DNA from 4 places in the Morganella sp. BCCO 40_0007 genome. Region 4 is predicted to be linked to each of the others. Evidence: predicted binding sites of a transcription regulator. Region 4 holds the regulator's gene; each other region holds the start of a gene.
What was found. Region 4 encodes PurR, which represses purine synthesis genes. Its sites were predicted from a motif close to CANGCAAACGTTTGCNTG; they were not measured.

Region 1: a site for PurR is predicted at 5,078-5,095, ahead of glyA (serine hydroxymethyltransferase). Genes of this name have one in related genera too.
Region 2: a site for PurR is predicted at 6,120-6,137, ahead of gltS (sodium/glutamate symporter). Genes of this name have one in related genera too.
Region 3: a site for PurR is predicted at 2,374-2,391, ahead of cvpA (colicin V production protein). Genes of this name have one in related genera too.

What each region holds. Positions count from the first base shown of each region.
Region 1 covers NZ_JAVBIN010000005.1:41,256-48,834, reverse strand. The annotation lists gene betI (transcriptional regulator BetI) at 1-183, opposite strand, end outside; gene R5268_RS07165 (choline transporter) at 389-2,431, shown strand; gene R5268_RS07160 (3-phenylpropionate MFS transporter) at 2,490-3,632, opposite strand; gene glyA (serine hydroxymethyltransferase) at 3,714-4,967, opposite strand; gene hmpA (NO-inducible flavohemoprotein) at 5,338-6,519, shown strand; gene R5268_RS07145 (hypothetical protein) at 6,685-6,954, opposite strand; gene glnB (nitrogen regulatory protein P-II) at 7,049-7,387, opposite strand; gene R5268_RS07135 (NAD+ synthase) at 7,400-7,579, opposite strand, start outside.
Region 2 covers NZ_JAVBIN010000004.1:78,011-85,589, reverse strand. The annotation lists gene typA (ribosome-dependent GTPase TypA) at 1-279, shown strand, start outside; gene yihX (glucose-1-phosphatase) at 501-1,118, shown strand; gene dtd (D-aminoacyl-tRNA deacylase) at 1,152-1,589, shown strand; gene fabY (fatty acid biosynthesis protein FabY) at 1,640-2,557, shown strand; gene R5268_RS06155 (hypothetical protein) at 2,793-4,553, opposite strand; gene R5268_RS06150 (uracil-xanthine permease family protein) at 4,683-6,068, opposite strand; gene gltS (sodium/glutamate symporter) at 6,310-7,542, shown strand.
Region 3 covers NZ_JAVBIN010000008.1:94,871-102,449, forward strand. The annotation lists gene accD (acetyl-CoA carboxylase, carboxyltransferase subunit beta) at 1-310, shown strand, start outside; gene folC (bifunctional tetrahydrofolate synthase/dihydrofolate synthase) at 303-1,601, shown strand; gene dedD (cell division protein DedD) at 1,591-2,265, shown strand; gene cvpA (colicin V production protein) at 2,445-2,951, shown strand; gene purF (amidophosphoribosyltransferase) at 2,967-4,484, shown strand; gene R5268_RS11310 (UbiX family flavin prenyltransferase) at 4,508-5,101, shown strand; gene R5268_RS11315 (TIGR01777 family oxidoreductase) at 5,142-6,053, opposite strand; gene yfcD (NUDIX hydrolase YfcD) at 6,310-6,885, shown strand; gene R5268_RS11325 (M48 family metalloprotease) at 7,292-7,579, shown strand, end outside.
Region 4 covers NZ_JAVBIN010000007.1:225,629-233,207, forward strand. The annotation lists gene R5268_RS10570 (RluA family pseudouridine synthase) at 1-81, shown strand, start outside; gene R5268_RS10575 (DUF2058 domain-containing protein) at 106-645, opposite strand; gene R5268_RS10580 (hypothetical protein) at 717-1,034, opposite strand; gene sodB (superoxide dismutase [Fe]) at 1,425-2,003, shown strand; gene R5268_RS19450 (YnhF family membrane protein) at 2,115-2,198, opposite strand; gene purR (HTH-type transcriptional repressor PurR) at 2,475-3,500, shown strand; gene punR (DNA-binding transcriptional activator PunR) at 3,504-4,406, opposite strand; gene punC (purine nucleoside transporter PunC) at 4,528-5,739, shown strand; gene cfa (cyclopropane fatty acyl phospholipid synthase) at 6,005-7,168, shown strand; gene R5268_RS10610 (riboflavin synthase) at 7,250-7,579, opposite strand, start outside.

The DNA of each region.
Region 1 (7,579 bases), on a different contig from region 4:
CATTGCAGATTCAAGCAGACCACTCTTGTCACGAAAGTAGTGGCTGATAATTCCCGTGGAAACACCGGCTTTGCGGGCGATTAGTACAAAGCTGGCCTCCTGCATTCCGACTTCATTAATTACATCCAGCGTTGCACGGATTAACTGCTGTTTACGAATCGACTGTATTCCTGTTTTCGGCATAAAATCTGAACCTGAGAAAAAGAGTAACCACGCCTATTACACTTTTTTTTGATTGAATGTTCAATCAATATTAACTATCATTTATTACAATTTATTTACAATATCTCAGGGAGCCATGCGCTAAAATTAAATTATTTGTTTAAAAACAATGGGTAAGTTAAATCACAATATTACTTATCTTGAATGCTAAAATGCGGAACTGTCGATGACAACTCAAACTAGTTCAGAAACCCCGCAGAAGGACAAATTGAATTCTGTGGTTTTTTTCACTTCAGCCGGCCTTATCCTGGCCTTTTCTTTTTTCACCATACTGATGACTGACACCGCGAACCGGTGGATCGTGGCAACACTGAATCAGGTCTCAAAAACATTTGGCTGGTATTACCTGCTGGCCGCCACACTGTACATCGTCTTCGTCATTTTTATGGCCACATCACGCTTCGGGAATATCAAACTCGGACCTGAGCAATCCAAACCTGAATTCAGTATGCTGAGCTGGTCTGCCATGTTGTTTGCCGCCGGGATTGGTATCGATCTGATGTTTTTCTCTGTTGCGGAACCCGTAACCCAATACATGCTCCCGCCGGAAGGCGCCGGAGAAACCACAGAAGCAGCCCGTCAGTCGATGGTGTGGACACTTTTCCACTATGGCCTGACGGGCTGGTCTATGTATGCCTTAATGGGGATCGCACTGGGTTACTTCAGCTACCGTTATAATCTTCCGCTCACGATCCGCTCCGCACTCTATCCCATTTTCGGTAAACGAATTGAAGGCTCTGTCGGACATGCGGTTGATATTGCGGCAGTACTGGGAACAATCTTCGGTATCGCGACCACACTGGGGATTGGTGTCGTGCAACTGAATTACGGTCTGAAAGTCCTTTTCGGACTTCCCCAGGGATTATCCGTACAAAGCGGTCTGATTCTGCTCTCTGTTATTATGGCGGTCATTTCTGCCACATCCGGGGTAAATAAAGGGATCCGGCTGTTATCTGAGCTGAATGTGTTACTCGCACTTGGCCTGATCGTATTTATTTTGTTTGCCGGAGACACCGCGTTTTTACTGAATGCGCTGGTACTGAATGTCGGTGATTATATCAGCCGCTTCACGGGAATGACCCTCAACAGTTTTGCGTTTGACCGGCCTGCAGACTGGATGAACAACTGGACACTTTTCTTCTGGGCGTGGTGGGTCGCGTGGTCACCGTTCGTAGGGCTGTTCCTGGCCCGTATTTCCCGCGGACGTACTATCCGGCAATTTGTTATCGGAACCCTGATAATCCCTTTCGTCTTCACGCTGCTATGGCTTTCTGTTTTCGGAAACAGCGCCCTCTATGAAATTATTCACGGCAATACTGAACTGGCAAAAACGGTACTGGAAGCTCCGGAAAAAGGTTTTTATTCCTTACTTGAGCTGTATCCCGGCTTTGGTTTAACGGCCTCTGTTGCTACTATTACCGGCTTACTGTTTTATGTTACTTCAGCAGATTCCGGCTCACTGGTACTGGGGAATTTCACTTCAGAGTTAAGTGATATCAGTCATGATGCACCGAACTGGCTTCGGATTTTCTGGTCCGTTGCAATTGGTCTGCTCACACTCGGGATGTTAATGACCGATGGAATATCCGCGTTACAAAATACCACTGTGATCATGGGATTACCGTTCAGTTTTGTGATCTTTTTCGTCATGGCAGGGCTGTATAAATCGCTGAAACTGGAAGATTTCCGGCGCGTCAGTTCACTGAACACGAATGCACCGGCTCCGTTATATGGCAACGGTACACTCAACTGGAAACAGCGACTGGGGCGGGTCATGAATTTTCCGGGCACCACCTATACCAGGCGGATGCTGGATTTAGTGTGCATCCCGGCCATGCAGGATGTCGCACAAGAGCTGACAATACGGGGGGCAAAGGTCGAATTCAGCCAGATCCCGCCTGAAGCAGACGAGCGGTTAGAGCACCTTGAGCTGACGGTCGATCTGGGGGAAGAGCAAAGCTTTGTGTATCAGGTCTGGCCTCAGCGCTACTCCATGCCCGGCTTCACCTACCGTGCCCGGACCGGAAAATCTCATTATTATCGCCTGGAGACGTTTTTATCGGAGGGGTCACAAGGTAATGATTTGATGGATTACACCAAAGAACAAGTGATCACCGATATACTGGATCAGTATGAGAAACACATGAACTTTATCCATCTCAGCCGCGAAGCCCCGGGAGCTACCCTGACATTTCCTGAATCACTCTGAGAATACGGCACCGGGGCAGCGCCGGTGCCGTATTATTACCGCTGTTATCCCGTTGTTCTCAGTATGACTGAGGGCGGATTTTAGGCCGCAGGAACAGCGCAGGAACCACCGTCAGCGCCATCAGATAAAATATCCCGCCGTGGATATCTTCATACAGATACCCCGCCACCAGCGTCATCACCGCAATCGCCCCGCCCATGGCCAGCGCGGAATATGCCGCCTGTAACGGAATAATTTCAGTGGATTTGCGGGCGCCGATAAAGCGCATTGCCGCCAGGTGACACACGGTATAGGTGCCGCTGTGCAGGATCTGCGCCACAATCAGCACCGGTAATGCGGCCGACATGCCCAGCAGCGACCAGCGCAGAATACCGCAGATACCGGAAAGCAGCAGCAGGTTTGCCGCGCTCCAGCGCCGGAACAGCTTATTACTGAACGTAAAGACAATCACTTCCGCCACCACGCCCAGCGACCAGAGATAGCCAATCGCGGCATCCGAATACCCGACCTTCTGCCAGTAAATCACACTGAAGCCGTAATAGGCGGCATGCGCCCCCTGCAATAAACTGACGCACAGCAGAAAGCGGACAACCGCACTATCTTTCAGCAGAACACTGAACTTCACCTGCGGCCCGCGCTGCTTCATTTCCCCGGACGGCATAATGCGCGGACGCAGCAGCGACGTCAGCAGCAGAGTTCCGGTACTGACCACCAGCGCCGCCAGAATCACCTCATGCTTCCAGATATCCATCAGCATGCCGGTGACAGAAGTGGCAATGATAAAGGCCACTGAACCCCAGACACGGATCGAGCCGTAATCCATCGGAAACTGTTTTTGCCAGGTCGCGGCGAGGGAATCCCCCAGCGGGATCATCGGTGAGAAAAAGAGGTTGAATCCGGCCATCACAAAAAAGAGCCAGAGCCAGTGCGAGCCGAAATAAAACGCCAGCGCAAACAGAAAAGCGCAGAGTGCCATCAGGCGCAACGCAAAAATCAGCCGTGACGGATCTTTAAACAACGGCGTAATAAACAGACTGCCGATAAAACGCGCCACCAGCCCCACACTGAGCAGCATACCGACCGTTGCCACATCATGCCCTTCACCTTTCAGCCATGCGCCCCAGTAGGGAAGAAAAATCCCGTAGGAAAAAAAATACGTAAAATAATCAAGCGCCAGCCAAAGCGATGACGGAACAAACATCTGCCTCTCCTTTTCAGAAATACAAAAAACCCGCTTGCGGCGAACGAAGCGGGTTTTGGTTACATCAGACTGGTAACGCGATTATGCGTAAACCGGGTATTTCGCGCAGATAGCCAGAACTTTTTGTTTCACAGCTTCAATGGTCGCTTCATCATTGAGGTTATCTAACACGTCACACATCCAGCCGGCCAGTTCACGGGCTTCTGCTTCTTTGAAGCCGCGACGGGTAATTGCCGGGGAACCGACACGGATACCGGAGGTCACAAACGGGCTCTTCGGATCGTTCGGCACACTGTTTTTGTTCACAGTGATGTTAGCACGGCCCAGTGCAGCATCGGCATCTTTACCGGTGATGTCTTTATCGACCAGATCTACCAGGAACAGATGGTTCTCAGTACCGCCGGACACCACTTTATAACCACGGTTCAGGAAGACTTCAACCATTGCTTTGGCATTTTTCACAACCTGGACCTGATTTGCTTTAAATTCAGGCTCCATTGCTTCTTTTAACGCCACTGCTTTACCGGCGATAACGTGCATCAGCGGACCACCCTGGTTGCCCGGGAATACGGCTGAGTTCAGTTTTTTGTACAGATCTTCATCACCGCCTTTCGCCAGGATCATCCCGCCGCGCGGACCCGCCAGGGTTTTATGCGTGGTGGTGGTGACAACGTGTGCATGCGGAACCGGGTTAGGATAAACACCCGCAGCAACCAGACCGGCAACGTGTGCCATATCAACAAACAGGTAAGCACCGATGCTGTCAGCGATTTCGCGCATTTTCGCCCAGTCAACCACACCGGAATAAGCAGAGAAGCCGCCGATGATCATTTTCGGCTGATGTTTTTTCGCCTGTTCAGCGACATCGTCATAATCGATTTTACCGGCAGAATCGATACCGTAAGGGACGATATTGTACAGTTTACCGGAAAAGTTTACCGGAGAGCCGTGAGTCAGGTGACCGCCTTCCGCTAAATTCATCCCTAATACTGTATCGCCCGGTGACAGCAGTGCGGAGTACACTGCAACGTTAGCCTGGGAGCCGGAATGCGGCTGAACGTTGGCATAATCTGCACCGAACAGTTCTTTTGCACGGTCAATCGCCAGTTGTTCCACGATATCCACATATTCGCAGCCGCCGTAATAGCGTTTGCCCGGATACCCTTCCGCATATTTGTTGGTGAGCTGGGAGCCCTGAGCTTCCATAACGCGCGGGCTGGTGTAGTTCTCAGAGGCAATTAATTCAATATGCTCTTCCTGACGACGATCTTCGTCTTTCATCGCCTGCCAGAGTTGTGGGTCGTAATCTGCAATATTCATTTCACGCTTTAACATTAGCTTCTCCTGACTCGCCTGATGCCGATAAAAAAACACCCCTTTCCGGGGACGAATGCCCTACAGTGTAAACCCTTTTTCTGAATTGAGATAGCCCCTGAAACAAAAAATACGCAAACGATTGCATAGCGGTAAAATCAGGTAATTACCGCACTTATTATTTCATAAGAATATCCTGTTCATCGGACGCAATACCGGATTTGTGATCCCCTCCTGCCCCCGCTCACTGATCAATTCCGCTATTTTCAGCGGATTTTCAGAAACAGCAGAAAAATTTGCGCTTTACAAATTCTGCCCTGTATTATAAGTTGCATAAAAAATACATGTTATAAATTTCACACTGATGTGATGCTTTTTCAGGAGCCCTGCTATGCTCGATGCACAAACTATCGCCACCGTAAAATCCACTGCCCCGCTGATTGCCGCCACCGGACCGAAACTGACCGCGCATTTTTATGACCGCATGTTTCGTCAGCATCCGGAATTAAAAGATATCTTCACCATGAGCCACCAGCAGAATGGTGCACAGCGTGAAGCCTTGTTTAATGCGGTCTGCGCCTATGCCATGAATATTGATAACCTCGGCGCACTGGGCGCGGCAGTCGAAAAAATTGCCAACAAACACGCCAGCCTGATGATCAGACCGGAGCATTACCCGATTGTCGGGGAAAACCTGCTTGCCACCATTGAAGAGTTACTCAATCCGGGTGAAGAAGTGCTGACCGCCTGGGGTAAAGCTTACGGCGTACTGGCAGATATCTTTATTCAGCGCGAAGCCGGGTTATATCAGGAAAAAGCGGCGTCACAAGGCGGATGGGAAGGTCTGCGTGAATTCCGCGTGATCCGCAAACAGCCGCAGAGTGAGCTGATCACCAGTTTTGAACTGGCGCCGGTTGATGGTCAGCCCGTCGCGGATTACCGGCCGGGTCAGTATATCAGTGTCTATATCAATGATGATGCGCTGGATAATCAGGAAATCCGCCAATACTCCCTGACGCAGGTACCGGACGGGAAAACCTACCGGATTGCGGTTAAACGCGAGGACAAAGGCACGATTTCCGGCTGGCTGCACGCCAATATACAGGAAGGCGATGTGGTAAAACTGACGCCGCCGCTGGGTGATTTTTTCCTCGACGCTGAAAAAGAGACGCCGGTCGTTCTGATTTCAGCCGGTGTCGGCCTGACACCGATGATGGCGATGTTACAGACACTGGCTGCGCAGCAACATCCGGCGGATGTGACCTGGCTGCATGCGGCAGAGCACGGCGGTGTACATGCCTTTGCGGATGAAGTAAACCGCACCGGTGCTCAGTTACCGGCGTTCAGTCAGACTGTCTGGTACAGAGAACCGCGTGCTGATGAAGCTCACCCTCACCTGACCGGGCTGATGGATTTAACCGCTCAGCAGGATGCCCTGCTCAGTAAAACACGCCACTATTACCTGTGCGGCCCGGTGGCCTTTATGCAGCACATTGCGCGTCAGCTGACTGCAATAGGCGTCAATGCAGACCAGATCCATTATGAATGTTTCGGTCCGCACAAAATTTTATAATCGCGACAGAACAACAATAACAACACGCTGAGTATTCAGCGTACGTGCTGAAGTCAATGCACATTTGAGTAACAGTGACATAACCGCCGAATTTATATCTATCCCATCCTTTCGCCCGGTTCACTGTTACTCTTTTTTTTGCTTCTTTTTTTAGTTCTTATTTTTTCAGTTCTTATACCGCGCCCGGTTCACACACTTTTTTACTGCCTGTGAAAAATACATCACTTTGGCCGACTGAATGCATGTTTCCAGCTCTTCGCTTTCCTCTTTATTTAAATTCATCCCGGAAACCTGCGCAAACAGCGCCGGTAATTCATGCTGACCGGGATCTCTCAGTGCTGACTGCAGAATAATAATACCGGCCATCACCAGAATAATCACCACCGCACATACCGCAACGATCCATTGTATTACCCGCACATGTATTGCCCGCACAGTCTTCTCCTTTTGCTGACAGATAAAAAAATCCGGCGGAGTCAGAAATAACAGCCGCCGGATCAATATGATTGACCGATATGATCAACAGAACTCAGATTGCATCTTCATCCTGTTCACCGGTACGTATCCGGACCACCTGGGCCACATCGAACACAAAGATTTTACCGTCACCGATTTTGCCGGTCTGCGCCGTCTGCATAATGGTTTCCACACAGGTATCGAGAATGTCATCGGCGACAACAATTTCAATTTTTACCTTCGGCAGGAAATCCACCATATATTCTGCACCGCGATACAGTTCGGTATGCCCTTTCTGGCGGCCGAACCCTTTCACTTCTGTCACGGTCATCCCGGTGATCCCGACTTCAGCCAGTGCTTCGCGGACATCATCGAGTTTAAACGGCTTAATAATTGCCTCAATCTTTTTCATTGTCAGATCCTGTTACCAATTTTTGCGGCCAAACCCGGATGTAATCGGGTAACGGCGATCTTTGCCAAAGTTCCGGGCGGTAATGCGCGGCCCCACCGGTGACTGGCGGCGTTTGTATTCATTGATATCCACCAGCCGGATAACCTTGCGGACTACCGCCTCATCAAACCCTGCGGCAATCAGTTCATCTGC
Region 2 (7,579 bases), on a different contig from region 4:
CACGGTACTGAAGTGTATGAAGGCCAGCTGATCGGTATTCACTCACGTTCAAACGACCTGACAGTTAACTGCCTGACCGGTAAGAAACTGACCAACATGCGTGCGTCCGGTACAGATGAAGCGACCACACTGACTCCGTTTATCGAGAAAACCCTGGAACAGGCGTTAGAATTTATCGATGACGACGAATTAGTGGAAGTTACGCCGAAGTCTATCCGTCTGCGTAAACGCCACCTGACTGAAAACGACCGCAAACGCGCACACCGCAGCAAAGATTAATCTCTGCCGGTTGTTTTGATTCATGCCACTCAGGGCGCCTCCGGGCGCCCTGAGCTTTTTCTGTCTGCCGTTACATACCGGTCACAGACTGATAACTGCACTGAAATATGGGCGGCGATCGCAGTCCCGGATATTTTTTCTCACCGAAAACGGTTTTCACTCTGTTCAGGAAGAGAGTCTGCGGGTAGAGTAAAAATAATTCATCAACCCGGAGGGATGGTATGCTTTATATCTTTGACATGGGTAATGTCATTATTGATATTGATTTTAAACGTGTTTTATCAGTCTGGAGTAATCTGAGCGGCAAGCCGCTGTCTGAACTGAGCAGTGATTTTATTCACGGCGAAACCTTTAAACAGCATGAATGCGGCAAAATTTCCGATGTTGAATTTGCCGAAGCCATTAATGATGAGCTGGGAATGTCGCTGAGTTTCGATGAGTTTGCCGAAGGCTGGCAGGCTATCTTTATCTCTGTCCGCCCTGAAGTGATTGATATCATGAACAGGCTGCGTGAGCAGGGGCACCGCGTGGTGGTACTCTCTAACACCAATCGTCTGCATCAGGATTACTGGCCGCAGCACTATCCGGAAATCGCCGCTTCCGCCGATTTTCTGTATCTTTCCCAGGATCTGGGGCTGCGCAAGCCGGACCCGGATATTTATCAGTATGTGCTTGAAACCGAAGAGTTTGAACCGCAGGACGTCGTGTTCTTCGATGATGTCCGTGAGAACGTGGATGCGGCAACGGAACTCGGTATCAAAGGCGTGTTTGTTACTGATCGCGATACTGTCTCCCGTTATTTTGCAGAATATGATTTTTCCGCAGAAGTGACTGAATAATTCAGATTTGATTGTTTTTTAAACGGATATGACATGATTGCATTAATACAGCGTGTGACCCGCGCGGATGTCCGGATCGCCGGGGAAGTTGCCGGTGAAATCGGTCCCGGATTACTGGTTCTGCTGGGTGTTGAGCGGGATGATGACGAACAGAAATCGAAACGCCTCAGTGAGAAAGTGATGGGTTACCGCATTTTCAGTGATGCGGACGGAAAAATGAACCTGAATGTGGCGCAGTCCGGCGGTCAGCTGCTGGTGGTGTCACAATTTACGTTAGCAGCAGAAACACAAAAAGGAATGCGCCCGGGATTTTCAAACGGCGCGGCACCGGAAAAAGCCAATGCCTTATATGAGCACTTTGTGGCACAGTGCCGGGCAGCAGGAATGGTGACGGAAACAGGCCGGTTTGCGGCAGACATGCAGGTCAGTCTGACAAACGATGGTCCGGTCACTTTCTGGCTGCAGGTATGATACAACAGTCTCAGGCCGGTCACCGGTTACCACTGACAGGAGAAAGTGCAATGTATCATTTACGGGTACCCAAAACCGATCAGGAGCTGGAAAGCTATTTTCATTTCCGCTGGGCGATGCTGCGCAAACCGCTGAATCAGCCGCAGGGGTCGGAAAAGGACGGCTATGATACCTATGCACATCATCAGATGGTGGTGGATGAAACCGGGCAGCCTGTGGCTGTCGGCCGTTTGTATATCAATGCAGAAAATGAAGGCGCGATCCGCTTTCTGGCTGTTGATCCGCAGATGCAGGGACGCGGGTTCGGAACACTGATTGCACGCGCACTGGAGTCAGTGGCCCGTCAGGAGGGTGTGAAGCGGATTGTGTGCAGTGCCCGTGAGGAAGCGGTCGCATTTTTTGAAAAATCAGGTTTTGAAAACAGAGGACCGATTACAGGCCCGCAAACGACGCCTGTTCGTCATTTTTTTATGATTAAATCCGTTGAAACCCTCGATGCGATTCTGCATCGCCCCGACTGGTGTGCTGAGTTACAGAAAGCATGGTATGAAACCATCCCCCTGAGTGAAAAGATGGGGATTCGTATTACGCAGTATACCGGTCAGAAATTTATGACCACCATGCCGGAAGGCCCGAATCAGAATCTGCATCAGACAATTTTTGCAGGCAGCCAGTTTTCTATGGCGACACTGACCGGCTGGGGACTTATCTGGCTGCTGTTACAGGAAAATTCACTGGACGGCGATATCGTGCTGGTGGATGCCAACATCCGTTACCGCAAAGCAGTGGCAGGCCGGCCGGAGGCGATTGCTTCCCGCGATAAACTCAGCGGTGACCTGGATCGCCTGGCGCGCGGCAGTAAGGCGCGGATTAAGCTGGAAGTGACCGTCGGACAGGGCGATGAGGTCGGGGCGGTCTTTACCGGCACTTATATGGTGTTGCCCGGACAGAAACACAGTGCGGAGTAACGGATAAAACAGCGTCTTACGACGCTGTTGATCGAATTTGTCAGATCCGGGATGCTCTGATAACAGGCAAAACGAAAAGACGCTGTAAACACATCCCTGTGCGCTCGGATCGCGCCATCCATGGCGCTTACGCTTTTCGTTTGCTTGCCTGTTATCATCACGGTACATAACCCGCCATGTTACCGATAAAGAAAAACAGCGCCTTACGGCGCTGTTTCTGTATCAGCAGGTGCTGCTAAATTTCCCCGGTTTCGCTGTTATCCGGGATCACCCGCTGTGCAGGCGGGGCAGAAGGCACCGGCTCTGCGGATACCGGGGCGTTATCCATCTGCCCCTGCGTGATAGCCCGGTTTATCTGATTCCCCTGTTTATCCTGTCCGGAGAGCATACCGCTCAGTGTACTGCGGATATCTTCTGTCCGCAGTTGTCCGTTCAGGTGCAGTGTGTAATTGGCACTGCCGGAGAGCGGAGCAGGCTGCCAGCCCCATTGTGACAGGATCTGGCTGTCAGCTCCGGTAGCCTGTAATGCGAAACGGAAAGGCGCAGTACCGGACGGGGTGACCTGAAACTGCATTTTCAGCAGTCCCTCTCCGGCGGAAGCCGCAAATTGTGTGGTTGCCGCACTGTCCGCCCCGGCGGTCAGTGTCAGATACGGACGGTGCAGTTCGACGCGGTTAAAGGTGGCATTGCCCGCACTGACCGACAGTTCGCCGTCCCATAGTCCCCACTGGCCGGATTTCAGGATCTGCATCGTTTTGATGTAGCCGTTCACATTGGTGAGCTGGAACGGGAAAATCGCTTGTGTATCAATCAGCAGGGCATTGGAGACTTTTATATCCTGTAAGCGGATAGTATCAATCCCCTGCGGGGCCGCTTCCTGCAATGCAGAGAACCACTGTTCCGGGAAGCTGTACAGCAGATTGTCGGTAACACCGCTGGTGATATCGAGTGTCCGGGTGGCGCGGTTCCAGTTCCCGGTAAAACGCAGAATACTCTTGTCATAGCGGCCGGTCAGGCGGTTGACGTCAATCTGATCGCCGCGCAGTTCCAGCGTGCTGATAATGTCAGAAAAATGCTGCCCGCTGAGTGTCAGATCCGCTGCGGCGATATCTGCCTGTCCGTTGTCCGTCTGCCAGCGTCCCTGTTTAAAGGCCAGATTTTTGATCGTGCCTTCCAGATAGTTTACCGCCCACTGATGGCCTTCAAGTTTAATATTGGTGGCAGTGATATTTTTGGCCTGAATATCCGGCAGACTTTCTGTACTGTCTGCCAATTGTGTCAGAGACTGAGGTGTCTGCCAGCGTATGTCATTGAGCAGCAGAGTATCAAGCTGCCACTGACCTTCGGCGCTGCGGCGGCCGGTCGCAGTGATCAGCCCGTTTTCCAGGGTGGCGGTCAGGTTATCAAACGTGAATTGTTTTCCGCTGACCTCACCCTGCGTCAGGATATTTTTCAGCGGCAGGCCGTAGTAATTCAGGCCGTTAGCGGAAAACTGATATTTGCCGTTACCGGTCAGGTCACTACCCTGCGGCTGCCACGGGGTGATACCTCCGGTGACGCCCTCTGCATCAATACTGCGGTTGCCGTCGGTGCGGCGGACATTTGTCTGATTGAGCTGTAACAGCCCGGCACTGACCGGCAGAGTGCCGCTGTCAGCAGCATCAGAAATTTCGATATCCCCTTTCTGCACAATAATGCGGGCAAACCAGCCGGGTTCAGAGAAACTGCGCCAGTCCAGCGTCAGCTCAACATTGGCTGCTTCCAGGGCAAAATCCCCCGATACTGTGCTGATACTGATATCACTGAGTGAAATAAGGGAAGGGGAGGAGAGCGAGTGACTTATCGCAGAAAGTGACACCTTGTAGCGTGTATTGTCACTGATAAGGGCTGAAATCTGTTTTGTGCCCCATGATGTCTGCACCACAAGGGCAGTGGCAACGATAAGAATAATGACCAGTGTTATCAGCCAGAAAACAGCCCGTCCCAACCATTTCATAATGCGCTCCCGAGAGATAATCCTGAGGGCATACTAGCGTGAGGCTCTTTACGGTGACAAGGATTATCGCGGTTTTTCCGCACAGAGCAGCACGCGTGACCGTTTCCGGTCACGCGGTTAAACAGATGATTATTTCTCCGGCGGAAAAATCAGATTCAGGGCAATCGCGGTCAGGCCGCCCGCCGCAATTCCGGAAGAGAGCAGGGTTTTCAGCCAGTCCGGTGCAAATTGCAGGATCAGCGGCTGCTGGGAAACACCCATGCCGACAGCCAGTGACAGCGAGATAATCATAATCGCCCGGCGGTTCAGGGTTTCGCGTGAGACAATCCGCACACCGGATGCCGCAATCGTACCGAACATGACAATGGTGGCTCCGCCGAGTACCGGTTCCGGAATGTGCTGTACAAATCCGGCGACGGCCGGGAACAGCCCCAGTATGATCAGCATCAGCGACACAACATAACCGACATAGCGGCTGGCAACGCCGGTCAGCTGGATCACCCCGTTATTCTGCCCGAAACAGGAGTTCGGAAAGGTATTAAAGACCGCAGACAGGGCGGAGTTCAGTCCGTTTGCCAGCACACCGCCTTTCAGGCGCTTCATGTAGAGCGGGCCGGATACCGGTTGTTCGGAGACGTCGGACGTCGCGGTGATATCACCGATGGTTTCCAGCGAGGTCACCATAAAGATCAGGATCAGCGGCAGCAGCAGGTTCCAGTCGATGGATAAGCCGTAATAGAGCGGGGCCGGGATCACCACCACTTCCTCCGGGATTTCCGCATGGTTATCCGGCAGCATACCCATCCACCAGGCAGCAAGATAGCCTGCTGTCATCGCCAGCACCAGAGAGGCGACACGCAGATACGGGTTTTTCTGGCGGTTAAGCAGCACAATCACCGCCAGCACAATACCGGCGAGGATCAGATTATTAGCAGAGCCGAAGGTGTTATCCGCCATGGCGCCATAACCGCCGCCGATGGAGGTCAGCCCGACCTGAATCAGCGACAGCCCGATAATCATCACCACCACACCGGAAACCAGCGGCGTGATAATGCGGCGCGCCAGATGCAGAAAACGGGAGAGGATAACTTCTGTCATGGCCGCCAGCATCAGAGTGCCGAACAGTGCAGCCATCATCCCTTCGGTATCCACACCATTATTTTTCAGCGCCATACCGCCCATAATCAGCGGGGCCACAAAGTTAAAGCTGGTGCCCTGGATAGAAAGCAGCCCGGAACCGACCGGCCCCCAGGTGCGGATTTGCAGCAGTGATGCCAGTCCGGAAGCGAACAGTGACATACTGATAATCCGCTGGGTGTCGTGGGCGGAAAGGCCGAGCGCCTGGGCGATAAGCAACCCCGGTGTAATCACCGCCACAAACATCGCCAGCAGATGCTGACAGGCGGCAAAGAGCGTCTGCGGCAGCGGCGGACGATCTTCCAGCCGGTAGATGAGTTCACTATTTGTGTTAGTTGCGGGATTTACACTGGTTTTATCAGAAATTGCAGAGTTCATATCAACAGGTCCGGGATAAGCAATTACCGTATTTTAATGATCCGGGGCACAAAAGCAATCGTTTGCGCCGATGAGATGTTATTTTTTATAGCGGAATATAATCACAGTTTTATTTATTTTAACTTGTCTTTATCCGCTTTTTTTTCTTTAATCCGGATACCTGCTTTTTCTTTTTGCGTAACAGGGACGTTATTAACGCGATATTGATGTAACAAATACCAACAATAAAAGGGGTACGTGAATGTATCAACTCGACGTTTACGGCACGCTGGTTGCGGCCACACTCGTCCTATTACTGGGACGTAAACTCGTAAAAACTGTACCATTCCTCGAAAAGTATACAATTCCTGAACCTGTGGCCGGTGGTCTTCTGGTTGCGATCGTATTATTGGGGTTCAAATCCGGTATGGATCTGGAAGTGAAATTTGATGATTCACTCAAAGACCCGCTGATGCTGGCTTTCTTTGCCACCATCGGCTTAAACGCCAACTTAGCCAGCCTTAAGGCGGGCGGCAGAACGTTATTTATCTTTGTGATTGCGGTTGTGGGTTTACTGATTGTGCAGAACTCAGTCGGTATCTCTCTGGCAAAAATGATGGGGCTTGATCCGCTGATTGGTTTGCTGGCCGGTTCTATCACACTCTCCGGTGGTCATGGTACCGGGGCTGCATGGGGTAAAATTTTCAGCGACAGCTATGGTTTCAGCTCCGCAACAGAAATCGCGATTGCCTGCGCAACCTTTGGTCTGGTGCTCGGCGGCCTGATTGGTGGTCCGGTAGCCCGTTTCCTGATCAAAAAAACGGCCATGAGCGATGTGAAATTACAGGATGATGAAGCACCGACCGCGTTTGAAAAACCGCAGGCCGGACGCATGATCACTTCAATGGTTCTGCTTGAAACAATTGCACTGATTGCTATCTGTTTACTGGCGGGAACGTATCTGTATGGTGTTCTGACGGATTTCTTCACGTCAATGCAGTGGAAGTTCCAGATCCCGGCATTTGTGTGTGTTCTGTTTATCGGGGTTATCCTGAGCAACAGTCTGTCACTGATGGGCTTTTACCGTGTGTTTGAGCGGGCGGTGTCGGTACTGGGTAACGTCAGTCTGTCACTGTTCCTGGCGATGGCACTGATGAGCCTGAAACTGTGGGAAATTGCCTCTCTGGCGGTACCGATGCTGGTAATCCTGGCAGTACAGACTATCGTGATGGCGTTGTATGCTGTCTTCGTCACTTACCGTGTGATGGGCAAAAATTATGATGCGGCGGTTCTGGCGGCCGGTCACTGTGGTTTCGGGATGGGGGCCACACCAACCGCGATTGCCAACATGCAGGCAGTGACAGATCGTTTCGGTCCTTCCCATGTGGCTTTCCTGGTGGTACCGATGGTGGGGGCGTTCTTCCTCGATCTGATTAACGCACTGGTTATCCCGTTCTTCCTGGCATTACCTATCTTCCCGGTTGCGGGCGGGTAACAAACAACGCTTAAGCAGGCAAGCCACCTTCCGGGGT
Region 3 (7,579 bases), on a different contig from region 4:
GCTGGGGGATATCAATATCGCCGAGCCGAAAGCCCTGATCGGTTTTGCCGGTCCGCGCGTTATCGAACAGACTGTCCGTGAAAAATTACCGCCGGGATTCCAGCGCAGTGAGTTCCTGATAGAAAAAGGGGCGATCGATATGATTGTCCGCCGTCCGGAAATGCGTGATACCGTCGCGGAAATTCTGTCAAAACTGACTAACTATAAGTTCCCGCAGGAAGATGAAATCATTGAAATCCTGACTGCGGATGAACCTGATACCGACTTATCTTCCGAAACAGAGACTGATGTCAAAAAACACGATGTCTGATAAGCGAGAAAGACCAACAGCCGCGTCATCAATGATGACGTGGCTTTCTTATCTGGGTGATCTGCATACGCAGGTTATTGATATGGGACTGGAACGTGTCGGTGCGGTGGCGGATATCATGAATCTGCGCTATCCCGCCCCGAAAGTCATTACGGTCTCAGGGACTAACGGTAAAGGCACCACCTGCCACACACTCGAATCCATCCTGCTGGCAGCGGGGTTGCGGGTGGGTGTGTACAGTTCCCCGCATCTGGTGAATTACACCGAACGGGTGCGGATTCAGGGACAAAACCCGCCGGAAGCTGATTTCTGCCGTGTCTTTGCGGATATTGACACGCAGCGCGGTGATATCACGCTCACCTATTTTGAAGCGGGTACACTGGCGGCATTGCAGTTGTTCCGCGAAGCCAATCTTGATGTGGTGATTCTGGAAGTCGGCCTCGGCGGGCGTCTGGATGCCACCAATATTGTCGATTCTCATATTACAGCGATCACCAGTATCGCACTGGATCACACCGACTGGCTCGGCGCTGACCGCGAGCATATCGCCCGCGAAAAAGCCGGGATTTTCCGCCCGCACTGCGTGGCGGTAATCGGTGAACCGGATGCGCCTTATACCATTGCTGACGTGGCAAACAAGCTGGAAACCTCACTGTTCTGCCGTGCTGATGACTGGTCTTATACCGAGCAGGGTGACCACTGGACGTGGCAGTGTGAGGATGAAACCCTCGAAAATCTGCCGCTGCCGAATGTGCCGCTGGCGAACGCCGCGACGGCGCTTGCGGTGATCCACAATCTGCGTCAGGTGAAAGACAAAACCGGCCGCGCCATCACCCGTGAGGCGATTGATACCGGACTGCGTCAGGCACAACTGCCGGGCCGCTTCCAGATTGTCTCACAAAAACCGCTGACGGTGCTGGATGTGGCGCATAACCCGCATGCCGCCGGTTATCTGGTGTCAAAACTGGCACAGTTGCCGCGCACTGCGCAGAGCCGCGTCCGTGCGGTGATCGGTATGCTGGGCGATAAAGATATCAAAGGCACCCTGGCGGTGCTGAGTGAGCAGGTGAAGGACTGGTATGTCGCGCCGCTGACAGAACTGCGCGGTGCGCCGGCAGAGCAGCTGGCAGAGCACCTGACTGACCCGCAGCAGTTTGCGGATGTGGAAAGCGCATGGGAACAGGCGCGCCGTGATGCTTCCCCGGACGATATTGTGGTGGTGTGCGGATCATTCCACACAGTGGCGCATGTCATGGACGTTTTAGCGAAGGAAGGTGCGGGTGGCCAGTAAATTTCAGAATCGCTTAGTCGGAACTATTATCCTGGTGGCGGTGGGTGTGATTGTCCTGCCGGTGCTGCTGGACGGCGATAAGAAATATAACGAAGACCAGTTCGCAGCCATCCCGCTTATCCCGAAAGAGGGTGAGCAGGATGAGATTGATGCAGTAAATCCGATCAATCAGACTATGCCGACCATGCCCTCAGAAGGGGCATCCAGTGCCATGATTACCGAAGCGGCACAAACCGGGACACAAGTCCCGGCAGAAGAATTGCCGGGCGGCAGTACCACCTCCAACGTACCGCCGGGAGCCGATCCGCTGCCGCCGGTTGTGGTGCCGGACAAACAGCCGCCGAAACCGGAACCTAAGCCCGAACCAAAACCTGAGCCGAAACCGGAACCAAAACCCGAGCCGAAGCCGGAACCAAAACCGGAAAAAGCCCCTCAGGGACAGGCTTATGTTGTGCAGCTGGGGGCATTGTCTAATGCCCGCAAGGTTGAGGAGATTGTGGCCACGCTGCGGTTATCCGGCTATCAGGTTTACACGGTGCCGCGCGGCAAACTGACGCTGATTATGGTCGGGCCGTCAGCCTCGCAGGCAGAGCTGAAGTCCTCGCTGGGGGAACTGAGGCAGCTGACAGGGCTGGATGGCAGGGTGCAGGCTTATAAACCGTAGCGAATTTAAGGTATTAGCAGTATCCGTTAATAAAATCAGTTAACTCTTTGCGGCGATTATAATTTTTTATTTCGCCGCAATTTATTTTCGGACAGAGCAAAAATCCGTTACGCAAACGTTTTCGTTTTCTGTTAGAATGCGCCCGTCACTGATGCCGGGGCATCAATTTGGATAGTGATATGGTTTGGATTGATTACGCAATTATTGCAATTATTGCTTTCTCGGCATTAGTCAGCCTGGTTCGTGGTTTCGTTCGTGAAGCCTTATCGTTAGTGACCTGGGTCTGTGCGTTTTATGTGGCCAGTGAGTTTTTCCCGCTGCTGGCGGACTATTTTACGCGCTTCGATGACCCGCTGGTCCGCAACGGAATCTCTATCGCGATTTTATTTGTTGCGACACTGATTGTCGGCTCGGTGATTAACCATGTTATCGGTTCACTGGTTCAGCGGACAGGCTTATCAGGCACAGATCGTGTTCTCGGGGTTTGTTTTGGTGCTCTGCGCGGGGTGCTGATCGTGGCGGCGATTTTGTTCTTCCTCGACAGCTTCACGCAGATGAGTCAGAGCAGCGACTGGCAGCAGTCACAACTCATTCCCCAATTCAGTCATGTTATCAGGTGGTTCTTTGACTACCTCCAGAATGCGTCAAGTTTCCTGCCGGAGAATTTTCCTTCTCCGCCCGGCTGATGAGGAAAAAACTACATGTGTGGTATTGTTGGTATCGTTGGTTTTACGCAAGTCAATCAATCAATTTATGACGCGCTCACGGTGTTACAGCACCGGGGCCAGGATGCAGCCGGTATCGCAACCATTGACAGTAACAATGGTTTCCGGCTCCGTAAAGCCAACGGACTGGTGAAAGATGTTTTCGAAACCCGACATATGCTGCGTTTGCAGGGGACACTCGGGATAGGCCATGTCCGTTACCCGACTGCAGGCAGCTCCAGTGCATCGGAAGCACAGCCTTTTTATGTTAATTCACCTTTCGGTATCACCCTGGCGCATAACGGCAATCTGACCAATGCACACACGCTGAAGCAGCAGCTGTTTGAAACGGCCCGCCGTCATGTCAATACCACCTCCGATTCTGAAATCCTGCTCAACGTGCTGGCGTATGAGCTGGATCGCTTCGATGCTCACCCGCTGGAGCCGGATAATATTTTTGCCGCCGTCAGCGCCATGCACAGCAAAATCCGCGGCGCGTATGCCTGTGTGGCACTGATTATCGGTCACGGTCTGCTGGCGTTCCGTGACCCGAACGGTATCCGTCCGCTGGTACTTGGTAAACGCGCCCTGAATGACGGACGCGAAGAGTATATGGTGGCCTCTGAAAGTGTCGCACTGGACACCCTCGGTTTTGAATATCTGCGCGATGTGGCACCGGGTGAAGCGGTGTATATCACCGAAACCGGGCAGCTCTATACCCGTCAGTGTGCGGCAAATCCGTCACTGACGCCGTGCCTGTTTGAATTTGTCTATTTCGCCCGTCCGGATTCTGTTATCGATAAAGTTTCTGTTTATAACGCCCGACTGCGTATGGGGCAGAAGCTGGGGGCCAAAATTGCCCGTGAGTGGGAAGACCTGGATATCGATGTGGTGATCCCGATTCCGGAAACCTCAATGGACAGCGCGCTGGAAATCGCCCATATGCTGAATAAACCGTACCGCCAGGGGTTTGTGAAAAACCGCTATGTGGGACGTACTTTTATCATGCCGGGTCAGCAGGAGCGGAAAAAATCTGTCCGCCGCAAGCTCAACGCCAACCGCACTGAATTTAAAGGGAAAAACGTGCTGCTGGTGGATGACTCCATCGTGCGCGGCACCACCTCAGAACAGATTGTGGAACTGGCACGTGAAGCCGGCGCGAAGAAGGTCTATTTTGCCTCTGCGGCACCGGAAGTGCGTTTCCCGAATGTCTACGGTATCGACATGCCGAATGCCAACGAGTTAATTGCGCACGGCCGTGAATCCGATGAAATCTGCCGTCTGATTGGCGCGGACGCGCTGATTTTCCAGGATCTGAGTGACCTTATTGATGCCGTGCGTGAAGAGAACCCGGATATCCGTGGTCTTGAGGCATCTGTATTTGATGGTATCTATGTCACCAAAGATATCGACCAGGATTATCTCGATTATGTGGAAAACCTGCGCAGAGATGATGAATTAAAGTTGCGGGATCATAACGAAATTGAGAACCTTGAGATATATAATGAAGGTTAATCTCTTTTTTGTCGGGTGATGTTATGAAAAAACTGATTGTGGGGCTGACCGGCGCAAGTGGTGCAGTTTATGGTGTGCGTCTGCTGGAGGTCCTGCAAACGGTGCCGGAGGTGGAAACCCACCTGATTGTCAGTCAGGCGGCACGGCAGACACTGGCGCTGGAAACGGCGTACAGTCTGCGTGACGTGCAGGCTCTGGCGGATGTGGTGCATGATGAGCGCGATATCGCTGCGAGTATCTCTTCCGGCTCTGTCAGAACACTGGGGATGGTTATTCTGCCGTGTTCGGTGAAAACGCTGTCGGGGATTGTGCACAGCTACACGGACACTCTGGTGACCCGTGCGGCGGATGTGGTTCTCAAGGAAGGGCGTAAGCTGGTGCTGGGAGTACGTGAAACACCGCTGCATCTCGGACATCTGCGGCTGATGACACAGGCGGCGGAAATCGGAGCGATCATTATGCCGCCGATGCCTGCATTTTATCATCAGCCGGAAACCGTGCAGGATATTATCGACCAGACGGTCAACCGCGTGCTTGATCAGTTTGATATTGAATTACCGGAAGATTTATTTGCCCGCTGGAGCGGGGCGAAAAATCCCCGTTCCGCACAGCCGTAACCTGCAATCCCGGCCGTTTTATCACCGGCCGGGAACTGCATTAATAGTCCGCCGGGCTATCCAGTAAATCCCGCAGAGCGTCTTCCAGATTAATAAACTGACAGCCGAATCCGGCGTCCTCCAGCCGTTTCGGCAGTGCATTTTGTCCGCCCAGTACCAGTACCGCTGCTTCTCCCATCAGTGCTTTAACCACAAACGACGGAACCCGCAGCAGATGCGGGCGGTGCAGGATCTGCGCCAGTACGGCCGCAAACTGTTCATTATGGGACGGATAGGGGGCAGTCATATTGAACGGGCCGTTCTGTGCCGGGTCATCGAGCAAAAACAGAATGGCGCTGACCATATCACGGATATGTATCCACGGCATATACTGACGGCCGTTGCCGGCAGGGCCGCCTAGACCGGCGCGGTATACCGGCAGCAGTTTCGCCAGCGCCCCGCCTTCCGGTGACAGCACAATTCCGGTGCGCAGCAGACAGACCCGGGTTTTCTCACTCTGTGCTTTCATCGCCAGAGCTTCCCAGCGGTCGCATAAGGTGTGGGTGAATTCCGGATGCGGCTCGTCGTCCTCCGTTACCACCGCCTGTCCCTGATCACCATACCAGCCTACGGCAGAGCCGGAGAGAAACACCGCAGGTGGTGTCTCACTGGCATTGATCAGTTCACTGAGCCGTTCGGTTATCTGCCAGCGGCTTTCACATAACCGCTTTTTCTGCTCTTCACTCCAGCGTTTATCTGCGATAGGCTCACCGGCAAGATTAATGACCGCATCAATATCATTAAGATGTGTTATTTCATTGAGCGAGCTGAGATTTTCTGCTGCCGAGCAAAAACGGGAATAGACTTTCTGCGGTGAGCGGCTCAGAACCACCACCTGATATTTCCGGGCAATCAGTGCCTGTACCAGCGGGGTGCCGATAAGCCCGGTACCGCCTGTGACCAGAATACGCATAGTTGCTCCTTCTGCCGGTAGGTTTCACTGACTATAGCAGTTTTTGCGGCCGGAGGATGTGATCGTCAAGAAAGAAAAACAATCATAGAACCGCTATCAATTCTTGATATACTGCTTTAACGACCATAATGGCACACTATCATTATTAGTTTGATATATAAAAGAGTATAAAACAGGGCCCGCGGATTGCCGGCGTGTGTCACTGAAAAAACAGAAACAGCATCCGTAATGCTGATAAAAAAGAAAAGGTTAGAGGATGGAACAAGAAAGCGCTATCGAGTGGGTGGACGTGGTCGATGAGAATAATGACGTCATCGGTCAGGCGACCCGCGAGCAGATGCGGGCGGAAAACCTGCGTCACCGGGCTACCTACATTGTTGTGCATGACGGCATGGGAAAAATTCTTGTTCAGCGCCGGACTGAGCACAAAGATTTCTGCCCGGGTCTGCTGGATGCCACAGCAGGTGGTGTGGTACAGCAGGGCGAGCTGATGCTTGATTCTGCCCGGCGCGAAGCGGAGGAAGAACTCGGGATTGCTGGTGTACCGTTTGCCGAGCACGGCCTGTTTTATTATGAAGAGCCCATCTGCCGTGTCTGGGGCGGGTTATTCAGCTGTGTGACACACGGTCCGTTCGCGCTTCAGGAAAGTGAAGTATCGGAAGTGACCTGGCTGACACCGGCGGAAATCACGGCCCGCTGTGACGAATTTACCGCAGACTCACTGAAAGCGCTTTCACTCTGGCTGACGCGCAATAATCAGAATTATACCCCGGCAGAGTCACAAAAGGCGGCGGTAATACCTGAAACTGAAATGAGCAGTGACAGCGAATAAAAAAGAATAAAAACCGGAAAAGCCTGCAATATGCAGGCTTTTTTATATTTAAAATACGGTAAAATAAAAGGCTGACAGTAAATATATCGGGAAAAAGGAATATTATCCGATATTATTAATTACCATTTGTATTATTCCGGTTTCTGCATTTTATCATTTTCATGTAGAATGCCGCAGCGAATATAAACAATAATCCCGCAATGTTTGTCAGCCATTATTTCTGTTGTTTCTCCGCAAACAATCTGTTTATGAAACAATAATTAAAAGCCAATTAATTATTTGAAATATAACTGTTTTTATATATTTACGCCAGTGGGTTGTTAACGGAGAATGTATATGATGGCAGCCGGTAATCAGAATTATCCTGAAGTGAACGGGAAAATAAAATACAAACCAAACGAGAATAATGATGAGAAATAAATTAGCAGGATGGCTGTTGTTATTACCGCTGCTTCTCACCGCATGGGGTGCATTTCAGTATTGGCGGATCAGTGATGAATATCAGGCTTACCACTATGTCATGGCCGATAAAGCGGAACTTCAGCGTCTGATTGCGGAAGACCCGGACACACAAATCACTTACGATGACGGGGAAACGGTTTCTGCCGGTCAGCAGCTGGGCATGATTAACCGTGAGCTGAATAAATACAGCAGTGAAATTACCATGATCCTGGCCCGGGCTGTGGCCAGTAAA
Region 4 (7,579 bases):
ATGCTGCACGCCGGTGAACTGGATTTTGTCCATCCGGTCAGCGGCGAACCGGTCATTGCCCGCAGTCCCTGCCCGTTCTGAACAGGAAAAGCAGGCAAATGCGGATCACCACATCAAATCATCCGGGATTTTAAAATCAGCATACGGATCGTCTTCATCCGCTTCATCCTGTGCCAGCGCATTATTCAGGACAATGCTTTCCGTATCACGTTGTGTGATTTTATCCGCAACAACCGCCGGAATAATGGCATATTCACTGACGCCGCTGTTTTCTGTGCTTAACCGGGCAATGGCCAGACGACCGCTAATCAGCTGAGACTGGGTGGTTTTATCTACAGTGATACTTTTGATCACATTGCTGTCGGTGAAATTAAAATCAATATTTCCTTTTGAAATAATGATCCGGTTCATTTCAATCAGCTGTTTCACCTGTGCTTTATATTCTCTGGATAAGACAGCCTGTTTTTGCTGCTCACTCAGCTGTTTATCGCGCTCAAGCTGCGCTTTTTTATTTTCTTCCACCGCTTCTCTGGCTTCGCGGGCCTGAACACGGGATTTTTTTGCCGTTCTGCGGACTTTGTCCATTTTTTTGCTGGTCACCAATCCGGCTTTCAGCATTTGTTCCTGCAACGTGAGTTTTGTCATATTCTTTTTCTGAATCAGTTTAATAATTACGGATAATTATACCGGTAATTTTCAGGATTGTATCCGGCACATCAGGCCATCTGTATTTTCAGCCAATAGCGCTGCTGGCACAGACTGAAAAATTCTTTATGCTGCGGTGATACTTTTTTTTCTGTATCTCCGGTGACAGACCAGACTATCCATTGCTCCGGGCACTGTTCATCCCCTGTCTGTACCGCAGTTTCTGTCTCTTCACTGCACATCAGCTCAATACCGTCCCGGAACTGCCACCGGCGGACACGCCTGATCACTTCAGCCGGTTCATCTTTCTGAGAATGATCGCAAATAACGTCACAATCAGTATTGTTTTGTATTGCACGAAAAATATAATCTGCCAGCATAATGATCATTATTGTCCTTTCGTCATAGCAGGAATTGTAAAGGGTCTTCCGTCGATTGACAAACAACAGCTGTAGTCACGTTTCCGGTATAAATTACTCAGTTTGCCCGGATTTCGGCCCGTAAATCCGTTATATTTATAATTCCGCAGTCATACGGAGAAAACAGAATGAAACGACTCTATAACTGGATCTGCTGTCATAAGCTGTACACCCTGCTAATCGCTTTTATCGTGACAGATATCATCCTGTGGGCAATTTTATCTTTCACCATGTGAATAATATCATCCATGGTATTTCACGCTGTTTTTTATGACAAAACTTGTTAAGATAATTCGCAGAATAATAACAGTAATCCATCTGTGATGAGGTTACTGACTCAACCTTAACAAGGAGAATGCAATGTCGTTTGAATTACCTGCACTGCCTTATGCAAAAAATGCATTAGAGCCACATATTTCTGAAGAAACACTGGAATACCACTACGGTAAACACCACAACACCTATGTGGTTAATCTGAATAACCTGATCAAAGGCACCGCATTTGAAGGTAAGTCACTGGAAGAGATTATCAAAACCTCTGATGCCGGTATCTTCAATAATGCCGCCCAGGTCTGGAACCACACGTTCTACTGGCATTGCCTGGCACCAAATGCCGGTGGCGAGCCGACCGGTAAAATCGCTGACGCTATTAACAGCACATTCGGTTCATTTGCTGAATTTAAACAGCAGTTTACCGATGCCGCAGTGAAAAACTTCGGTGCCGGCTGGACATGGCTGGTGAAAAAAGCAGACGGCAGCCTGGCTATCGTGAATACTTCTAACGCGGCAACCCCGGTCAGCGGTAACGATAAACCAATCTTAACCGTCGATGTCTGGGAACATGCTTATTATATCGACTACCGTAATGCCCGTCCTAAATACCTGGAAAACTTCTGGGCATTAGTGAACTGGAAATTTGCGGAAGAAAACCTGGCGTAATCCGGGAACAAAAGACTGTTATTCAAAAACAGTTATTCAAAAACTGTTGATTAAAAACAGTCGATCAAAAAAGGGCGGAATTTTCCGCCCTTTTGTACTGTATGGGGTATATCAGAAAAGCATTATTGAAAACAGTACGATCATAACCAGTGCTGCAACCGCTGTTGACAAACCATATTTCAGATCTGTATCCATTCTTATCTCCAAAATAGCTGCTTAGTGACCAATGATGACTACCTGACATCCTGAATCATCAAAATAATTAAAACGGATGGTCTGACCGGAAAACCCGAATAGCTGACCATATCAATAACCATAGCACAGGTAATATTTTTTACTTTTGACCCGGATCAGACAACAATGCCTGTTTTTACAGAAATTTTTCTATTGTTACTGCATAATGGCACTATAATAGCAATCGATTAACCGAATAATAAAATACAGACCGGCAGGTCAGGAGTTGTTTTCATCATGGCAACGATTAAAGATGTGGCTAAGCGCTCGGGCGTCTCCACCACAACCGTCTCCCATGTCATTAATAATACCCGTTTCGTTGCGGAAGAAACGAAGGCGGCTGTCTGGGCTGCAATCAAAGAACTGCACTATTCACCGAGCGCCGTGGCGCGCAGTCTGAAAGTCAATAACACCAAATCCATTGGTCTGCTGGCCACCTCCAGTGAAGCCCCGTATTTCGCGGAAGTGATTGAGGCGGTGGAAAACAGCTGCTACAGCAAAGGTTATACCCTGGTGCTGTGCAACTCACATAATAATCCTGACAAGCAGAAAGCCTATCTGGCGATGCTGGCACAAAAGCGTGTCGATGGTCTGCTGGTCATGTGTTCGGAGTACCCGGATAAGCTTATTACCATGCTGGAAGGCTACCGCAATATTCCGATGGTGGTGATGGACTGGGGCAAAGCGCGCGGGGATTTCACCGATGCGATTATCGATAACGCCCTGCACGGCGGTTATCTCGCCGGACGTTACCTGATTGAACGCGGTCACCGCGATATCGCGGTCATTCCGGGGCCGCTTGAGCGGAACACCGGCGGCAACCGTCTGGAAGGATTCAGTAAGGCAATGAAAGAAGCCGGAATTACTGTGCGTGATGAATGGGTTGTCCAGGGTGATTTCGAACCGGATTCCGGCTACCGGGCGATGACACAAATTTTGTCCGGTAAACAGCGGCCGACCGCGGTATTCTGCGGTGGTGATGCCATGGCCATGGGCGCAATTTGTGCCGCCGATGAACTGGGACTGCGTGTACCGCAGGATATTTCTGTGATCGGGTATGACAATATCCGCAACGCCCGCTACTTCACACCTGCCCTGACGACCATCCATCAGCCGAAAGAGCGTCTGGGACAGATGGCGCTGACCATGCTGCTCGACCGTATCGTCAACAAACGCGAAGACGCGCAGACCATTGAGGTGCATCCGCGTCTGGTCGAACGCCGCTCCGTGGCGGATGGTCCGTTTATCGACTACCGCCGCTGACGATCATCTCAGCCATTCGGCATTGAGTGTTTCGCTGTCGCCGAGATAATCAAGCAGCCAGCTCAGTGCCGGTGAAGTATCCTTATCCACCCAGGTGATGCAGCACGGGCTGTCCGGCAGCGGCTGTTCAATCTTCAGCGCGGTCAGCCGGCCTTGCGCAATAAGCGGATCTGCACGGTGTGCGGGCATCATCGCTGCACACAGACCGGCTTCCACACAGGCAATCCCGCGATCCCAGTCCGGTACCACCAGACGGCGCTGATTATCCAGTGCCCACGTGTCGCGTTTCGGCAGGGAACGCGAGGTATCTTCCAGACATAAACTCGGGTACGGCACCATCTCCTCATTGGTCAGAACATGACCGGCAGAGGCCAGCGGATGTGCCGGACTGACCACCGCACGCCACGGCAAAAAGCCCATATCCCGGAAGTTGTAACGTTCGCCGATAGGGGATGCGCGTGTCGCACCGATAGCCACATCCACCCGTCTGTCCACCAGCGCATCCCACACACCGTTAAACACCTCCGGATAAATATACAATTCGATATCCGGAAAATGATGATAAAAATCCAGCAGAAGTCGCGTTATCCGTTCCGGTTTTACGATACAGTCAACAGCGATACTGAACTGTCCGCGCCAGCCGTTGGCAATCATCTGGCACTGGTGACGTGTGGATTTCATTTTTTTGATGACATCACGCGCTTCTTTGACAAACAGCACACCGGCAGGTGTCAGTTCAACATCCCGGTGACGCCGTTCAAACAGCGGAACCGCCAGCCACTCTTCCAGCTGGCGCACACTGTAACTGATAGCGGAAGGCACCCGGTGCAGTTCCTCTGCCGCCGCACTGAAACTGCCGGTCCGTGCCACCGCATCCACCACATCCAGTGTATATTCTGACCACATAATCCTTCCTTTCAAAAAATTTCACAGCAATGTGCAAATAATAACGTTTTACAAAGAAAAACTCGAATAGTTAAAATAACAACTCACGCATTACACTTATTTAACATTCAGGTATTTTTCTGTGACAGTCAACACATCGCCTTCCCGCGGCTTTCTCTTTTATCTCGCCGGGCTCAGCATGCTGGGTTACCTCGCGATTGATATGTATCTGCCTGCATTCGGTATGATGCAGGAATCTCTGAACTCCACTGCCAGCGCTATCAGCGCCAGTCTGAGTATTTTCCTGGTCGGCTTTGCCATCGGCCAGCTGTTATGGGGACCGCTCTCCGATAAAATCGGTCGTAAACCGGTTCTGCTGATGGGTCTCGGGCTGTTTGCCCTGAGCTGTCTGGCAATGATCTGGGTAACCACCCCGGCACAATTATTATTACTCCGCTTTGTACAGGCCGTGAGTGTCTGCTCTGCGGCGGTCACCTGGCAGGCGCTGGTTATCGACCGTTATGATGATCACCGCGCACAGCGTGTTTTTGCCGCGATTATGCCGCTGGTGGCACTTTCTCCGGCGCTGGCACCGTTACTCGGCGCGTGGCTGCTCAATCACGGCGGCTGGCACGAAATTTTCCTCGTGCTCGGCGGCATCACGCTGCTGGTGCTGATCCCGACTCTGATGCTGAAAGAAAAACATCACATCACGCCGGATACTGCCAAAACAGAAAAACAGAAAATCTCATTTTTCCGTCTGCTGAAATCGCCGGTATACAGCGGTAACGTACTGATTTACGCCGCATGCAGTGCCGGTTTCTTTGCCTGGCTGACCGGCTCACCGTTTATCCTGCGCGATATGGGTTATAACCCGAATGATATCGGCCTGAGCTATATCCCGCAGACCATCGCCTTTATGGTCGGCGGCTACGGTTGCCGTGCCCTGCTGTCACGGATTAACGGTAAAACACTGCTGCCGTTCCTGCTGGCCGGTTATGCCGTCAGCATGGTGGGTCTGTATGCCATGGCAAAATTCAGTAACCCGTCACTGGTGGCGATTCTGATCCCATTCTGCTTTATGGCAGCAATGAACGGTGCGTCTTACCCGATTGCGGTATCCAACGCCCTGGCGGTTTACCCGGAACACAGCGGTAAAGCGGCGGCATTACAGAATGCGATTCAGCTCGGTTTATGCTCCGCGATCAGTTTCCTGGTCTCTGCGCTGATGCACGAACCACTGCTCTCCACCACCGCTGTGATGGCTGCAACCGTGGTGCTGACTATCGGCGGTTATATTATCCAGCGCCGCTCTTCACGTACTTCCGTGACTATTGCGGAACAAAATCAATAGATTGACGCAGTGATTAAGAATATTCCTAATTAAAGGCCGTACTCATGTACGGCCTTTTTTGCCATTGAATTTTAATCTCAGGCTCCTATACTTTTCAGACAATTCGTTCTGAATCCGGATTTTGAGCTTTGTTTTTGTCTTAACGATTACGTTAATACGCAGACTGTCACCCGATGACGGCCAATCACACCGGTTCTGTTGTTCCCGCGCAAAACGTCATAAATAAAGCACTCAGAATCCCGCTTTGATAAAAATTGGAGATAATATGAGTTCTGATTGTGTCGAAAATCAAAAAACGCCCGCCGATTCCTGGCAGCGGATTGCCTCCGATCTTTTAGACGAAGCCGGCATTGAAGTTAATGGCTCCCGCCCTTTCGATATTCAGGTACATAACAACCAGTTCTTTAAACGGGTATTACAACAAGGCTCGATGGGACTGGGTGAAAGTTATATGGACGGCTGGTGGGACTGTGAGCGGTTAGATGTTTTCTTTCAGCGGGTATTGCGTGCCGGGCTGGAAAATAAACTGCCGCAGAATATCAACGATATTATAAAAATCGCCATGGCCCGTATGCGTAACCTGCAAACCAAAAAACGGGCGCGGATTGTCGGTGAAGAGCATTATGATCTGGGTAATGACCTGTTTGAGCTGATGCTCGACCCTTATATGCAGTACTCCTGCGGTTACTGGAAAGGTCTCAGTGATGATCCCGCCAATCTGGCGCAGGCGCAGGAGCAGAAACTGCATCTCATCTGTGAAAAATTACAGCTGAAACCGGGTATGCAACTGCTGGATATCGGCTGCGGCTGGGGCGGACTCGCCGCATATGCCGCGAAACATTTTGACGTGTCCGTGACCGGTGTGACGATTTCCGCCGAACAGCAGAAATATGCGCAGGCACGCTGTGCGGATCTTAATGTTAATATTATCCTGGAAGATTACCGCGATCTGCATGAGCAGTATGACAGAATTGTCTCTGTCGGGATGTTTGAGCACGTCGGTCCGAAAAACTACGCCACCTATTTTGATGTGGTCCGGCGTAACCTGAAACCGGACGGATTATTTTTACTGCATACCATCGGTTCAAACCGTAATAAAGTGAATGTCGATGCCTGGATTGGTAAATATATTTTCCCGAACGGCTGTCTGCCGTCAATTCAGAATATCGGCGACAGCAGTGAAAATAAACTGGTGATGGAAGACTGGCACAATTTCGGAGCGGACTATGACCGGACACTGATGGCGTGGTATTCCCGTTTTCAGGCTGCCTGGCCGTCACTGGAAAGTAATTACACCCCGCGCTTTAAACGGATGTTCACTTATTATCTCAATGCCTGTGCCGGTGCATTCCGTGCCCGTGATATCCAGCTGTGGCAGATATTATGGAGCCCGCAGGGCTGTGAGGGCGGATTACGCGTTCCGCGCTGATTTCGTACCTTCCATAAACAATCCATAATAAATAATCCGGTCTGACAAAAATCAGCACCGGATTTTTTTATCTGAATCACATCAGATTTGCGGTTTTTCAGTTTCTGCCGCCGGGATCAGACTTTCCTGCAATTGCTGCATTTTCTGCGCCAGTACCCGCTCGGTGGTATCGACAATAGCCTGCGTTTGCGGATCAAGCTCAATATTCACTTTATCACCCAGCCGTTTTTTGCCCAGCGTGGTACGCTCACGGGTTTCCGGGATCAGATGCACACAGAAACGGTTATTGACCACATCACCGATAGTCAGACTGATGCCGTCGATACCGACAAACCCTTTGTGCAGAATATATTTCATCAGTGATTTATCTTCGATGCGCAGCCAGATCTGATAATTATTTTCAGAGACAAA